DNA from 2 places in the Candidatus Pelagibacter sp. HIMB1493 genome. Region 2 is predicted to be linked to the other one. Evidence: riboswitches for the same ligand, from Rfam matches in the RefSeq annotation. Region 2 holds a riboswitch; the other holds the start of a gene.
The links. A riboswitch is a leader RNA that binds a small molecule or an ion and turns the genes downstream of it on or off. The one in region 2 is predicted to bind S-adenosylmethionine.

Region 1: it holds a riboswitch for S-adenosylmethionine, as region 2 does, so the genes downstream of both, ACTTBK_RS03875 (homocysteine S-methyltransferase family protein) here and ACTTBK_RS02340 (O-acetylhomoserine aminocarboxypropyltransferase/cysteine synthase family protein) in region 2, are expected to answer to the same signal.

What each region holds. Positions count from the first base shown of each region.
Region 1 covers NZ_JBNAIP010000001.1:705,464-712,670, forward strand. The annotation lists gene ACTTBK_RS03830 (molybdopterin biosynthesis protein MoeD) at 1-144, shown strand, start outside; gene ACTTBK_RS03835 (molybdopterin synthase catalytic subunit) at 144-596, shown strand; gene msrP (protein-methionine-sulfoxide reductase catalytic subunit MsrP) at 583-1,488, shown strand; gene ACTTBK_RS03845 (sulfite oxidase heme-binding subunit YedZ) at 1,488-2,072, shown strand; gene ACTTBK_RS03850 (DUF1244 domain-containing protein) at 2,065-2,310, shown strand; gene ACTTBK_RS03855 (YqaA family protein) at 2,332-2,748, shown strand; gene ACTTBK_RS03860 (molybdenum cofactor synthesis domain-containing protein) at 2,729-3,229, opposite strand; gene ACTTBK_RS03865 (sulfite exporter TauE/SafE family protein) at 3,245-3,991, shown strand; gene ACTTBK_RS03870 (putative 2OG-Fe(II) oxygenase) at 4,211-4,618, shown strand; SAM riboswitch class V at 4,710-4,772, shown strand; gene ACTTBK_RS03875 (homocysteine S-methyltransferase family protein) at 4,780-5,685, shown strand; gene ACTTBK_RS03880 (DMT family transporter) at 5,678-6,559, opposite strand; gene ACTTBK_RS03885 (YbaK/EbsC family protein) at 6,556-7,038, opposite strand; gene glnA (type I glutamate--ammonia ligase) at 7,179-7,207, shown strand, end outside.
Region 2 covers NZ_JBNAIP010000001.1:441,039-448,245, reverse strand. The annotation lists gene ACTTBK_RS02375 (DMT family transporter) at 1-746, opposite strand, end outside; gene ACTTBK_RS02370 (AEC family transporter) at 763-1,665, opposite strand; gene ACTTBK_RS02365 (homoserine dehydrogenase) at 1,665-2,957, opposite strand; gene ACTTBK_RS02360 (hypothetical protein) at 2,954-3,178, opposite strand; gene argC (N-acetyl-gamma-glutamyl-phosphate reductase) at 3,175-4,197, opposite strand; gene rpsI (30S ribosomal protein S9) at 4,231-4,668, opposite strand; gene rplM (50S ribosomal protein L13) at 4,670-5,128, opposite strand; SAM riboswitch class V at 5,271-5,337, shown strand; gene ACTTBK_RS02340 (O-acetylhomoserine aminocarboxypropyltransferase/cysteine synthase family protein) at 5,340-6,668, shown strand; gene ACTTBK_RS02335 (COX15/CtaA family protein) at 6,696-7,207, opposite strand, start outside.

The DNA of each region.
Region 1 (7,207 bases), 260 kb from region 2:
CAGAAATTTAATGGAAATGAAAATTATATAAAAATCATTAACTCTTCAGCTTTTTGTTCGGAAAAAAATAATATTGTTAGCGACAATTATAAAATCACAAATAATGAAAAAATTGGTATCATACCTCCAATTGGAGGAGGTTAATGCTTCATACTGACATTGTAGATAGTAAAGTTAAAAAATTATCATTAATTGATGCTGAAAAATTTATAGCATCTAATGATTTTGGAGCTTCATTAATTTTTAGTGGCACAGTTCGTAATCAAAATAATAATAAAAGTGTTTTAGGTATTACATATGATAGCCATGATGCTTTGGTAATAAAAAGTTTTGAAGAAATTTATAGTGAGGCAGAAGAAAAACTAAACATAAAGAATAAGAGTGTTTTTATTGAACATGCCAAAGGTTACTTAAACTTAGGCGAAATTAGTATTATTATAGCAGTTGCGTGCAAGCATAGAGATGAGGCTTATGTACTATCAAGATATATAATTGAAGAAATTAAAAAAAGGTCTCCTATATGGAAAAAAGAACATTACACAAATAATCAAAGTGATTGGTTAAAAGGAAATCCTATTATTCATGAAAAAAATTAAATACTCAGAAATAACACCAGAGAAAATTTATAAAAATAGAAGATCTTTTGTTAAATCTCTTGGGTATGGTGCAAGTTCTTTAGCATTAGCCACAATTCCTTTTGCAAGTCAATCTCAAGCTGATGATAGGAATGAACTTACAAGTTTCAAAGACATAACAACTTATAATAATTATTATGAGTTCGGTACTTCAAAGAGTGATCCCTATGTTAATTCACAAAATTTTAAAACATCACCATGGACACTAAGTATTGAAGGAGAAGTTGAAAAACCTATCAAAATTTCTATGGAAGAAATAACCGAAACATTTGTCTCTGAAGAAAGAATATACAGATTAAGATGTGTAGAAGGATGGTCAATGGTAATTCCATGGATGGGTTTTTCGTTAAGTAAATTATTGTCAAAAGTAAACCCAACTAGCAAAGCAAAGTATGTTGAATTTGAAAGTGTTTATGATCCTGAACAAATGAAAGGTCAAAGATATCCGGTTTTGAATTGGCCTTATAAAGAAGGATTAAGAATTGATGAAGCAATGCACCCTTTAACTACAGTTGTAACAGGTTTGTACGGTAAAAAGCTTCCAAATCAAAATGGAGCGCCTCTGAGAATATTTATCCCTTGGAAGTATGGTTTCAAAAGTGCAAAAGCAATTGTTAAGATAAAATTTGTAGAAAAAATGCCGACTTCATCATGGATGTGGGCATCTCCACGAGAATATGGATTTTACTCTAATGTTAATCCTAATGTAGATCATCCTAGATGGTCTCAAGCAACAGAAAGAATAATTGGTAAAGATATTTGGGTGCCAAGAGTAAAAACGCTCATGTTTAATGGTTATGGAGATGAAGTTGCAAATTTATATACAGGGATGGATCTAAAAAAATATTTTTAATGAGAAAATATTTTAAACCAGGTGTATTTATTTTAAGTACAATTCCTTTTTTATTAATTTTTTATAAAATATACTTCAATAAACTTGGGCCAGAACCTGTAAAAGAAATTACTCATTTTACTGGAGAGTGGACTTTAATATTTATCTGTCTCACATTAAGCATGACGCCACTTAAAAGGCTAACTAATTTAAATATTTGGATAAGTTTTAGAAGAATGTTGGGATTGTTTGTTTTTTTTTATGCATCTCTTCATCTCCTTACTTACGTAGGTTTAGATTATAGATTTAATTTACAGCCGATAATTGATGATGTTCTGAAAAAAAAATACATTTTTATAGGATTTGCAGCATGGGTATTACTACTTCCATTGGCAATTACATCTTCTCAAATGATGATGAAGTTGCTTAAAAATAATTGGAAAAAATTACACAGATTAATTTACGTAATAGCGATATTTGGAGCTCTTCATTATATATGGTTATCTAAAACAATTTTTTTTAGACCACTAATATATTTGGTAATAATACTTGTTTTACTTGCTGTAAGAATTAGAATTAAAAATAGGAACGTAAATTATGGATGATAATTTAAAAAAAGAAATTCAATCAGCTACACTTGAAAGATTAATGAAACATTTAGATGAAAGAAAAGACGTTCAAAACATTGATTTAATGAATTTAGCTGGATTTTGCAGAAACTGTTTGTCTAGATGGTACAGAGAAGAAGCTGAAAAAAAAGGAGTAGAAATATCAGATCTTGATGCAAGGCAATATATTTATGGAATGCCCTACTCTGAATGGAAAGAAAAATACCAAAAATAACTTTCTATTCAATTCAAGTTAATGTTTGCTTATTTAAGTCTATTTATTGTTTCATTTTTAGCTGCAACAATACTTCCTTTTTCATCTGAGGCTATATTAGCAACTTATCTGTTATCAGAAACTTACAACAAATTTTTGTTAATATTTTTTGCAAGTTTTGGAAATATTTTAGGATCTATCTTCAATTGGTTTCTAGGAATTTATTTCTTGAAATTTCAAGATAAAAAATGGTTTCCTTTTACTAACACACAAATTGATAGATCATCCAGGTGGTTTAAAAAGTATGGTAAATGGTCTTTGTTATTTGCGTGGGTTCCAATTATTGGTGATCCAATTACTTTTATTGCTGGAACGATGAGAATTAAATTTTTAATTTTTTTATTGCTTGTGAGTTTTGGAAAAATAATGAGATATTTTTTTATTTCTCTTTTAGTCTAGGAAACAATTCGACAAAATTACAAGGTTTATGATTAATATCTAATTGATGTTTAAGGATACCGTCCCAAGCATCTGTTACTCCTCCTGAGGATCCTGGTAAGGCAAATATATATTTACCATTTGATAGAACTGCACAAGCTCTAGATTGAATTGAAGACGTACCAACTGTTTTTAAACTAATAGTCCTAAAAACTTCGCCAAATCCTGGAATATGTTTATCTGCTATTTCATCAACAGCTTCGGGTGTAATATCTCTTCCAGTTAAACCTGTGCCACCAGTTGTAATGATAACATCAATATCTTTATGATTAGTCCAGTCTTTTAGAATTTTAACTATATCTCCTTTATTGTCTTTACAAATTTTTCTGTCAATTAATTGATGATTGGCCTCTTTAATTTTTTCAACCAAGATCGCACCAGATTTATCGTTATCAATTGTTCTTGTATCTGTTACAGTTAGTAAAGCTATATTTACAATCATAAATAAATTTTTTTAATGATTATACTTACAATATTTTTTTTTATAACTGCAGTATTATATTCAAGTATAGGATTTGGTGGTGGCTCTACTTACCTTGCATTACTTTTAATTTGGGATGTCCCTTACTATATTTTTCCAATTTTAGCTTTGATTTGTAATATTATTGTAGTTTCTGGAAATTCTATAAATTTTTTAAAATCTAAGAATATTAATTTTAATTTACTTTGTCCTTATTTAATTGGTTCTATACCTTTTGCTTTTATCGGAGCATCTATCTCAATTGAAAAAAATTTATTTGAGATTTTACTTTTCTTCATTTTAATATTAGCTGGAATTTTTTTACTTATTGAAAGCAAATCTTTTAACAAACAAGAAATTGTTATTAAAAAAATACCCCTAGTTTTATCAATATTAATAGGATCAATAATTGGTTTTATATCTGGTTTAGTTGGAATTGGTGGTGGGATATTTTTAAGTCCTATACTATTTTTGATGAAAGCAGGGCTTCCAAAACATATAACAAGTACTGCATCCTTGTTTATTTTAGTGAATTCAATTTTTGGTATAGGTGGACAATTAACAAAGGAAATAGTTTTTAATGAATTTTTAAATTACTGGCCACTATTTATTGCTGTCTTAATTGGTGGTCAAATTGGAAGTTTTTTAAATATAAAATTCCTATCTAACAAAATATTAGCCCTGATGACTGCATTCTTAGTAATTTTTGTTGCTATAAGGATGGGCATAACACTTATAGCATAAGTTGAATTAATTATTTTTTGATATATTTAATCTCTCATGAAAAATTTTAAACCATTTGGGCCTTCAATAGGAAAATCTTAAATTTCTAAAAAATTTTTAGAAAAAATTAACAAGGAAGTTGTTACAAAAATCTTCTCAAAATCAAATGATTATAGTCCAAAACTAGCAAGTCAAATTAGAAAAGAAGTTCAAATTTCTAAAAGTTTTATAAAAAAAAATTTGGAAAAAGAATTAATAAAAAATATTAAAATTTTTCTAAACAAAGAAAATATTAAAAAAATTAAAGAAATTAAAATTTTAAACCTATGGGTCGTTAGCCAATACAAAAATGAGTACAATCCTATGCATTATCATGAAGGAGATTTATCAGGTGTTGGTTATTTAAAAATTCCAAAACATATGACAGAAAATAAAAATGTTAAAAATAAAACAATAAAAACCAATGGTACGATTGACTTTATTAATGGGCAAAAAGCTTTTCTTTCAAAAAGTATTTTTAATTTGATACCAAAAACAGGTGATCTTTTAATATTTCCCAATTACTTAATGCATACAGCCTACCCATTTAATATTGAGGAAGAAAGAAGATCATTTTCTTTCAATGCTAAAATAATTTTTAATAAATAATTTACAAATTTTAATAATATTATATAAATCTAATTGCCGATTTGATCCTATTGCGGGCATAAACTGCTAAAATGGAAATTCCCAATAGATCTAATTAGCAAGGTAGTTGAACTATATTGTGCACCTGCATGTAGCTTAAGCACTAAAAAAGTGAGGATAAGATGGATAAAAATTTTTTTAAAACAACAAAAATTTTAGATGGTGGAATGGGTCAAGAATTATTGGCCAGAGGTATGGAGCCCAAGGGAACTTTGTGGAGTGCAAATGCTTTAATTGAGGAAAAATACCACGACTTAATACTTAATATTCATAATGATTTTATTAAATCTGGAGCTGATGTAATTGTAACTACAACTTTTACAACGAGAAGAAAAAGATTGAGAGAAAATGGAATAGAAGATCAATTTAAATTCTTAAATCAGAAAGCCTGTGAAATTGCACAAAAAGCTAAATTAAATAATCCACGCATTAAGATTGCAGGAGGACTCCCGCCTCAAGATTTGACATATGAAGAAGACAAGAGAAGTGAAAAAGAAATCACAAAGGATCATTCAGAATTAGCAGAATTACTAAACCCCTCAGTAGATTTTTTCTATTTTGATGTCTGGAGCAGTATCAAAGAAATTAGATGTGGAATAGAAGCTATTAAGAAATTTAATAAACCGTACTTAGCTGGGGTTCATATTTCTGAAGGAAACTCTTTACCAAGTGGAGAAAAAATTTCTGAAATTAATTCAATAATTACTGAAAATTGCCTAGGAGTAATTCTAGCATGTGTTTCGCCTGAAAATTATGAGAATAATTTAGATGAAATTCAAAAACTTAATGTTCCATTTGGTTTCAAATTAAATGGATTTATCACAACTAAACCAACAGGTGGTTATACTTCTCAGTATAAAGAAAATGATGGATCGAACCCCAATAGTTTTTTAGGTCAAAAAAAAGATTTAGATCCTGAAAAAATATCAATTTTTGCAAAAAAATTTAAAGAAAATGGAGCCACTATTCTTGGAGGATGTTGTGAAACTCGGCCTTCACATATAGAGGCAATAAAAAATATTATTTAAATTTTGTACCTTTTCTTACAAAATAGATACCTATAATAACTGCTATCAATGAAATTATAACTTTCGTTGTTATTAATTCTTTTAAAAAGATATAACTTAAAATGGTACCAAATATTGGAATTAAATAAGATACTTGAGATTGAAAAATTAAACCATTGTTAACTAAAATTCTAAATCTCAATAACCAAGCAATTCCAGTAGATACCAACCCAAGATAAATAACTGAAATAGTAGAATCTAATCTTGGAACAGTTTTCCAAGGTTGTTCAATCAAACATACTAAAGGTAATAATATAATAGTAGCCCAAATCAAAATTGAACTGGTTACATTTTCATTTTTTTTCTTACTTATTTTTAATGTTAAAAGACCTCCAATTACATAACAAGTAGCACCTAACAAAATTAATAATGCTGAAGTAAAGTTATTTTCATTAATTAATAAATTATCTGAAAATAAATAAACTATTCCTGAAAATCCAATTAGAACTCCTGTTGTTCTAATTAAATTAAATTTTTCATTTTTGGTGTAAAAATGTCCTAGCACTACTGAGCTAAGTGAAGTTGATGACATTAAAATTGCTGCTAAGTTACTTTGAACAGATTTAACTCCATATGCTATTAAAAAAAATGGAGCTACTAAATTTATAAATCCAATCATTGCAAACCAATACCAATCTTTTGAAAATGCCTCGATTTTAATTTCTTTGTAAAAGCAAAGTAGTAAAACTGGAATTGAACCAAAAAAAACTCTTAGAAATGCAATTGTAACAGGACCAAATGAATAGGTTGCAATTTTAATATTAAAAAAAGCAGATGCCCAAATCAACGCTAACAACGTTAATAAACTATAATCAATTAGTTTTGGTTCTCTCATTCAATAATATCTTCTGGTGATCCGTTTGTTATTTCAATTAACTTATTATAATTTATTTTGAAAACAGCATTTGGATGTCCAGCTGCTCCAAATATATCTGGGAATCTCTCTAGACTTTTATCAATAAAGATTTTACATTGCTTTAAGTGACCTACTGGTGACACTCCTCCAATTGTATATCCAGTATTTTCTTTAACAGCTTCTGGGGATGCCATGGACACGTCTTTTTCATTAAGAATTTTTTTTAACTTATTTAATGAGCAACGCTTGTCTCCGGATACCAAGCTTAATATATAGTTGTCACCTGCCCTAAAAAGTAAACTTTTAACAATAGCACCAACATTGCAACCCAAAGCTGTAGCAGCATCATTGGCTGTTCTTGCTGTTTTTTCTAAGACGATAACATTTAAATTTTGATCGAATGTTTTAAGAGCTTTTTCTGCCCTTTTTACCGGTTCTTTATTTAGTATTGATTCCATTGAATTTATAAAATTCCCTAATTTGATTGAGTAGATACACTACTTATGTAAAAAATGCATAGGTGTTATTTATTAAATAAGCATTATTTTTTAACTTTTTTTTGCTAATTAGGCTCCATCAAAATTACATAGGAGACAAAATGAGTGCAGAAAACGTTTTAAAATTTAT
Region 2 (7,207 bases):
AAATAATAGCTAATTAATATGTTTGTTATGATTTCTGTATAACCTAAAGGAGCTAATTTTGAGGCATCAGCATATTTGAGTGATAAAATTAGGAAAAGATGGGCTACAGAGGCTATAAGGCCGATTAAAGCCATTAAAATCCACTGGTTTATAGTAGGATTTACCCATACAGAAGGCATAAATAGGCTAATAATGACAGTTCCTATTAAACCAGAAAGCAAAAGCGTTAAAAGCGGGTTATCTGAAGTGCTAAGTTTTCTAGTTATAATGAGGTAAAATCCATAACAAATTCCATTACCTAAAGCGGCTAAAGTAGCTAAATTAAGTTCAATAAATCCGGGTCTAATAACAATCAAAGTACCAACAAATCCTAACGATACAGCAGTCCATCTTTTCACCCCTACTTTCTCATTTAAAAAAAAAGGAGATAAAGCTGTGACACAAATTGGTGCTACAAATGCTAATGTTAAAGCTTTAGGGAGTGAAATTTCAGAAATCGCATAAAAGAATAAATACGTAGAAAAAACAAATATCAAACCTCTTATTAGTTGAAGAGCCGGTTTTTTAGTCCAAACTAATGACTGTCTGTAAAATATAAGCATTAAAGACAGAGTAAAAACTACGGTAAAAAAATATCTAGCCCATGTTATTTGCAAAACATCCATTGATGAGCTCAAATATTTAGCAAACGCATCCATAACAGGAACAATCGTCCAAGCAGATGCATTTAAAATTATAGCCTTCACAACTGAAAGATATATCTTAATAGAAGTATTTTAAAGCAAAGAATACGACTATTGGAACTGTAATAAATGACATTAATGTAGAAACAACAATAGTGCTGGCGATGTTATCTACTATTTCTTTTGGGGAATACATTGATCCGATTAAATAATTTAAAATAGCGCTTGGCATAGCAGATTGAATTAAAATTACACCTGCACCAAATCCAGAAAGATCGAAAAAAATTATAATTAAAAAACCAATCACGGGTCCAATGATTACTCTTCCAATAGAGGCAATTATTGCATTAGTGAAAGAAAAAACTTTTAATTTTGTTAATGCAATTCCTAACGACATTAATATTAAAACAATTGCTGTATATGTTAACAATTCAGTTAGATTAATAATTGCCTTGGGCATCTCCAAGTCAAAATAAATAAAAGTAACTGAAAATATAATTGCATAAAAAGGTGGATTTTTAATTAAAATATTAAAGTCAAATTTTCTGTCGGCTAGAAACACTCCTAATGTAAAGTGAAGTAAAATTATAAGCGAAGATATTGATGCAGCTATTCCTAAACCTTGTGAACCATAAGCAAAAAGACAAATGGGAATACCCATGTTTCCATTATTAGGAAGAAGAAAAACTGGAATTTCTCTAATAATATCTTTAGTTTTTAATAGATATAAAATAATTAACCCTGTTAAACCAAAACCAGCAATAGCAATTAAATAATAAATAAAATAACTAGTATATTGTTCAAATGTTATACCTGTAGATGTAATAGAATATATAACCATTGCAGGTGTACCAACATTTGAGGCAAAAGTAGTTATAAAAGAATTATCAAAATCTGGTTTTTTCTTACCAAGATAATATCCAATCCCAACAACAAAAAATACAGGAAATAATACTTCAATAAGTTTGAAATATATTTCCATTAATCAAGCAATCTAATTAACGTAGGTGATTTTAAGATATTCTTATTTTTGCTAAATATAGATAAACAGCTATTACAATTTAATTCTGTGGTTTTATGAGTAACTATTACGATGGTAGCTTTATTATTTTTTTTATCTGGAGTTTGGATTAATCTTTTGACAGAAATTTTATATTTAGCTAAACGATTGGTTATTTGAGATAAAACGCCTGGTTTATCTTTAACTTCAAATCTTAAATATAAAGAATTAACATAATTATTTACGTTGTAAGTCTTTAAAGTTTTAAGCTTATTTACACTTACACCAAATGGCTTTTTAATGTTTCCTCTTAAAATAGATAATAAGTCAGATAATAAAGATGACGAAGTAGGACCTGGTCCAGCACCCTCCCCTTGTAATACACTTTCTCCTACTGGTTTACCATTAAGGATCACAGCATTCATTACTCCATTTACATTACCAATATATGATTTTTTACTTACAAGACATGGATGAACAGTTTCAAAAAGTTGATTATTTTTGAGTTCAGAGATACCCAGTAGTTTAATTCTTAAATCTAATTGATTTGCAATTTTAATATCTTTTAAATCAATTTTTTCTATTCCTTCCATTAAACATTTTTTATTTGATATTTTACTATTAAAAGCCAAAGCGGATAAAATTCTCACTTTTGCAAATGCATCAAAACCATTTAAATCTAATTTTGGATTTCCTGGTTCGGCATATCCAAGCATTTGAGCTTTTTTCAAAACATCAGCAAAATTTTGCTCAGAATTTTCCATCTCTGACAATATATAATTTGAAGTACCGTTTAAAATTCCATAAACTTTAGATAATTTATTTGTAGCTAATCCCTCTTTAATAGATCTCAATATCGGTATCCCGCCAGCAACAGATGCTTCGAATTCTAAATTGACATTATTTTTTTCAGCTAGTTTTGCTAAATTATTTCCATGTTTTGAAATTAAAGCTTTATTTGGAGTTATTACATGGATTTTATTCTTTAACGCAGTTTCAACTAATTTTTTAGAAACCCCATCTGATTGTCCAATTACTTCAAATAATATATCAACTTTTTCTTTTTTAAAAATTTCAAATGGGTTTTTGTAAAAAATTTTTCTATTAATTTTATATTTTCTTCTTTTATTTATATTTTTTGCAGAAATAGCTACTACATTAACTTTTTTGCCTGTTTTAAGCTCAATATCTTTTTTTTTGACAATTAGTTCATTAAACAAATAATTACCAACTTGACCAAGTCCAACAACTGCAACATTCACAATATTATTCATTTGCTTATATCTGGATATTTACTTTTTTTAGTATAGTCATCTATATAAATCTCATATTCTTCTAATGTCATTTTTGTTATATCGTCTGACTTTTTAAGTATTTCAGTTATTTTTTTTTGATTTTTTTTATTTTCAGCAGGATGTTCTGTCCAATACTGAGAATCTTTATTTAAAGAGCAATTACATAAAAAAATTAGAAAAATAATTAACAAATATTTCATTTTAAAGCAGTTCTTTCAGGAAAATTAAATTTATTATTTAAATTTTGAACAGCCTGACCTGCTCCACCTTTGATTAAATTATCTATTGCAGAAATAATGATTATTTTGTTTTTATATTTTGATTTACACACTGTGATAAAGCAATTGTTTGTATTGATAACATCATTTGTACTCAAAAGTTTATCAGAATCTAATATTTTAACAAAATTTTCTCCCTTATAAGACATCTCAAGTGTTTTGATGATTTTTGATTGATTAACATTTTTTTCTAAATCTAAATAAATTGTACTTAATATGCCTCTAAACATTGGAGATAAATGTGGAGTAAAACTAAATTGAAAATTTTTATTTGTAAATTTACTTAAAAATTGATGAATTTCAGAATTGTGTCTATGAAAACCGACACCATAAGCACTTAAAGATTCGTATAAATTCTTGTCTTTATATTTTTTATGAACTCCTCTACCGGCACCAGAATATCCAGATTTTGAATCAATAATTATATTGTCTAATTTAACTAATTTTTTTTTAATTAGCGGAACAAGAGGTAATAATATTGATGTTGGATAACATCCTGGACATGAAATAATATTGTGATTTTTTAATTCATCACGATTTATTTCTGGTAAACAATAAATGCTTTTCTTCTGTAGTTTTGGAGCTCGATGTATTTGTTTATACCATTTTAAATAATCATTAGCTTTTTTTAATCTAAAATCTGCCGCTAAATCAATTAGAGTAATATTATCATTAAGTTTTTTTGCTATATCTTGAGCCTCACCATTTGGTAGAGCTGTAAAGACAACATCAATACCATTTAATAATTTAGGATTAAATTTTACAATTTTAGGTAATTTTTTTTTTGATAGAGATTTGTCATAATAAGAAATATTTTTTCCAACAGACGAATTTCCACATAGATATTTAATATTAATATATTTGTGGTTAATTAATAACTTGATTAATTGAACACCAATATATCCTGTAGATCCGGCAACTAATGCATTAAGCTTAGGCATTTTTTATTATAGCAGTTTAAATTGTAAAAAAAATTATCTTTTAGAAAACTGAAAGCTTCTTCTAGCTTTTCTTCTACCAGGTTTTTTTCTCTCAACAGCTCTAGAATCTCTGGTTGTAAGCTTTTCAGTTTTCAATGTTGTTTTTAAATTTTCATCAAAGAGAACCAAAGCTTTAGAAATACCATGAACCATTGCTCCAGCTTGACCTGTAGGTCCGCCACCTTTTACACTACATCTAACATCATAATCTGTAGCTTGATTTATAATTTCAAAAGGTCTTGTAATTTGCATTTTGTGAATTTCATCAGCAAAATACTCATTATATAATTTGCCATTAACATAAATTTTACCAGAACCTTTTTTTAACCAAACTTTTGCTATTGAAGTTTTTCTTCTACCTGTCGCGTACTTACTATCTTTAAAGTCTAACTTTAATTTAGGAGTTTTTGTGTTTGATTGTACGTTTTCCATATTAATTTCTTGCAATGTTTTTATTGTTTAGTTTATCTAATTCTATAACTTTTGGGTTTTGTGCAGCATGAGGATGCTCACTTCCAGAATAAATTTTTAATTTTGTTAGTTGTTTTCTACCCAAAACACCACCAGGCAACATTCTTTTAACTGCTAATTTCAAAGTTTCTCCAGGTTTTTTTTCATGAAGTTTTTCTGGTGTAGTAACTTTAATTCCACCAGGATGTCCTGTGTGTCTATAGTACTTTTTGTTTTGAAACTTCTTGCCAGTAAATTTTGCTTGTTCGATATTTTTTACTACAACAAAATCTCCATCATCCATGTGAGGTGTATAAGTAGTCTTATTTTTGCCTCTAATAATATTAGATACAACAGTCGCTAATCTTCCAACAACTGCATTTTTTGCGTCAATCTCGTACCAAGATGATGTAACTTGATCTTTTTTTGTGAATTTTGTCATTGTGCGAGGATTAATACTATTAAATTATTCAAAGTCAATTTTATATTTAGCTTGTAAAACATAACTAATATGCTATTTATCTCTTGCCGATTTGATCCTATTGCGGGCATAAAACTGCTAAAATGGAATTTTCATTAAATTTTAAATCGGTAGGCATTTGAACTGTATTGTGCGCCTTGCATAAAGCAAAAGCACTAAAAAAGGAGTAAAAATGAGTACAAAAAGAAATAATCCAGAAACTATTGCGATACATGGTGGAGACTACAGAAGTGATCCAGCTACAAATTCAGTAGCAGTTCCAATTTATAGAACAACCTCGTATCAATTTAATAACACTGAACATGCAGCTAATTTATTTGCGTTAAAAGAGTTTGGAAACATCTATACACGAATAATGAATCCAACTAACGATGTGTTGGAAAAGAGAATCGCTGCGCTTGAAGGTGGTCTTGCAAGTTTAACTGTAGCATCTGGGCAAACCGCTTCTACTTTTGCAATATTAAACGTTGCTCAAGCTGGAGATAATATTGTTAGTTCAACAGATCTTTATGGTGGAACAGTTTCTTTATTTACGCATACTTTAAGTAAGCTTGGTATAGAAGTAAGATATGCAGATCCTTCAGATCCAAAAAACTTTGAAAAAGCAATAGACGATAAAACTAGAGCTTTTTATGGAGAAACATTACCAAACCCATATTTAAGAGTTTTTCCAATTAAAGAGGTTTCAGATATTGGTAGAAAATATAACATTCCATTAATCTTAGATAACACTGCTGCCCCTGTAATTTGTAAACCAATTGAACATGGTGCTGCTGTGGTTGTTTATTCTTTAACAAAATATATAGCAGGCCATGGAACAGTAGTTGGGGGTGCACTAGTAGATGGTGGAAATTTTGATTGGACAGCAGATCCAAAAAGACAGCCACTATTTAATGAACCTGATGCAAGTTATGGAGGTGTTGTTTGGGGTAAAGCTGTGCCCGAATTAACAGGTGCAAATGTTGCTTTTGCAGTTAGAGCAAGAGTGACCCTATTAAGAGATTTAGGATCAGCTCTTTCTCCAGATAATGCATTTGGTGTTATACAAGGACTTGAAACAGTTGCTTTAAGAATGAAACAACACTGTGATAATGCTGCAAAAGTTGTAGAGTACTTAAAAAATCATAAAGCTGTTGAGAGAGTAATTTATTCCACTGAACATAATGAAGAGATATCAAGTCGAGCAAAAAAATATCTTAAAAATGGTAATGGTGCTTTAGTTGGTATTGAATTGGCTGGTGGTATCGAAGCTGGTAAAAAGTTCATTGAGGCTTTAAAAATGTTTTATCACGTTGCAAATATAGGTGATGCTAGAAGTTTAGCAATACACCCAGCAACAACTACTCACAGTCAATTAAATGATGATGAATTAGCTGCTTCAGGTGTAACGCCAGGATATGTTAGACTTTGTATTGGTTTAGAACATATTGATGATATCATTGATGATTTAGATCAAGCTTTAGACAAATCATCAAAAGGTAATTTAAAAGCAGTTAGTTAATTTTATTTATATGTCTACAAATAGAAATTAATTAATTTGTCTTTTATATTTTGAGATAAATATAAAATACAAAGTTGAAAGTATTATCAAAATAGAATTTATCTGGTGTAAAGATGCAAATAACATTTTTACTCCAGATAAAATAGTTATCACTCCAAGTAAAATTTGAAATGCCAAAGTCAAACCAATTAAAGTAATAGGTTTGTATAATTTTTTGTTTCCAGTATTAATTACTTTAAAGAGGATTAGGGCATAAATGACCATAATTAAGTATGCTAAATTTCTATGTATAAATTGAACAATAGAAGGATTATCAAAAACTTTTAAATTCAAAAGCTCTTTAAAACTACTATCATCAGGAAAATAATTAACACCCATCAATGGCCATGTGTTATAAATTTTACCAGCATCCATACCAGATACAAAAGCGCCTATAATTAATTGCAAAAATAATAAAACTAAAAAAATTTTTAATAAAAAAAGATTAATAGAAACTGTTTGATTTGAAGAGGATGATAACTTTAAAAATTGCCAATATA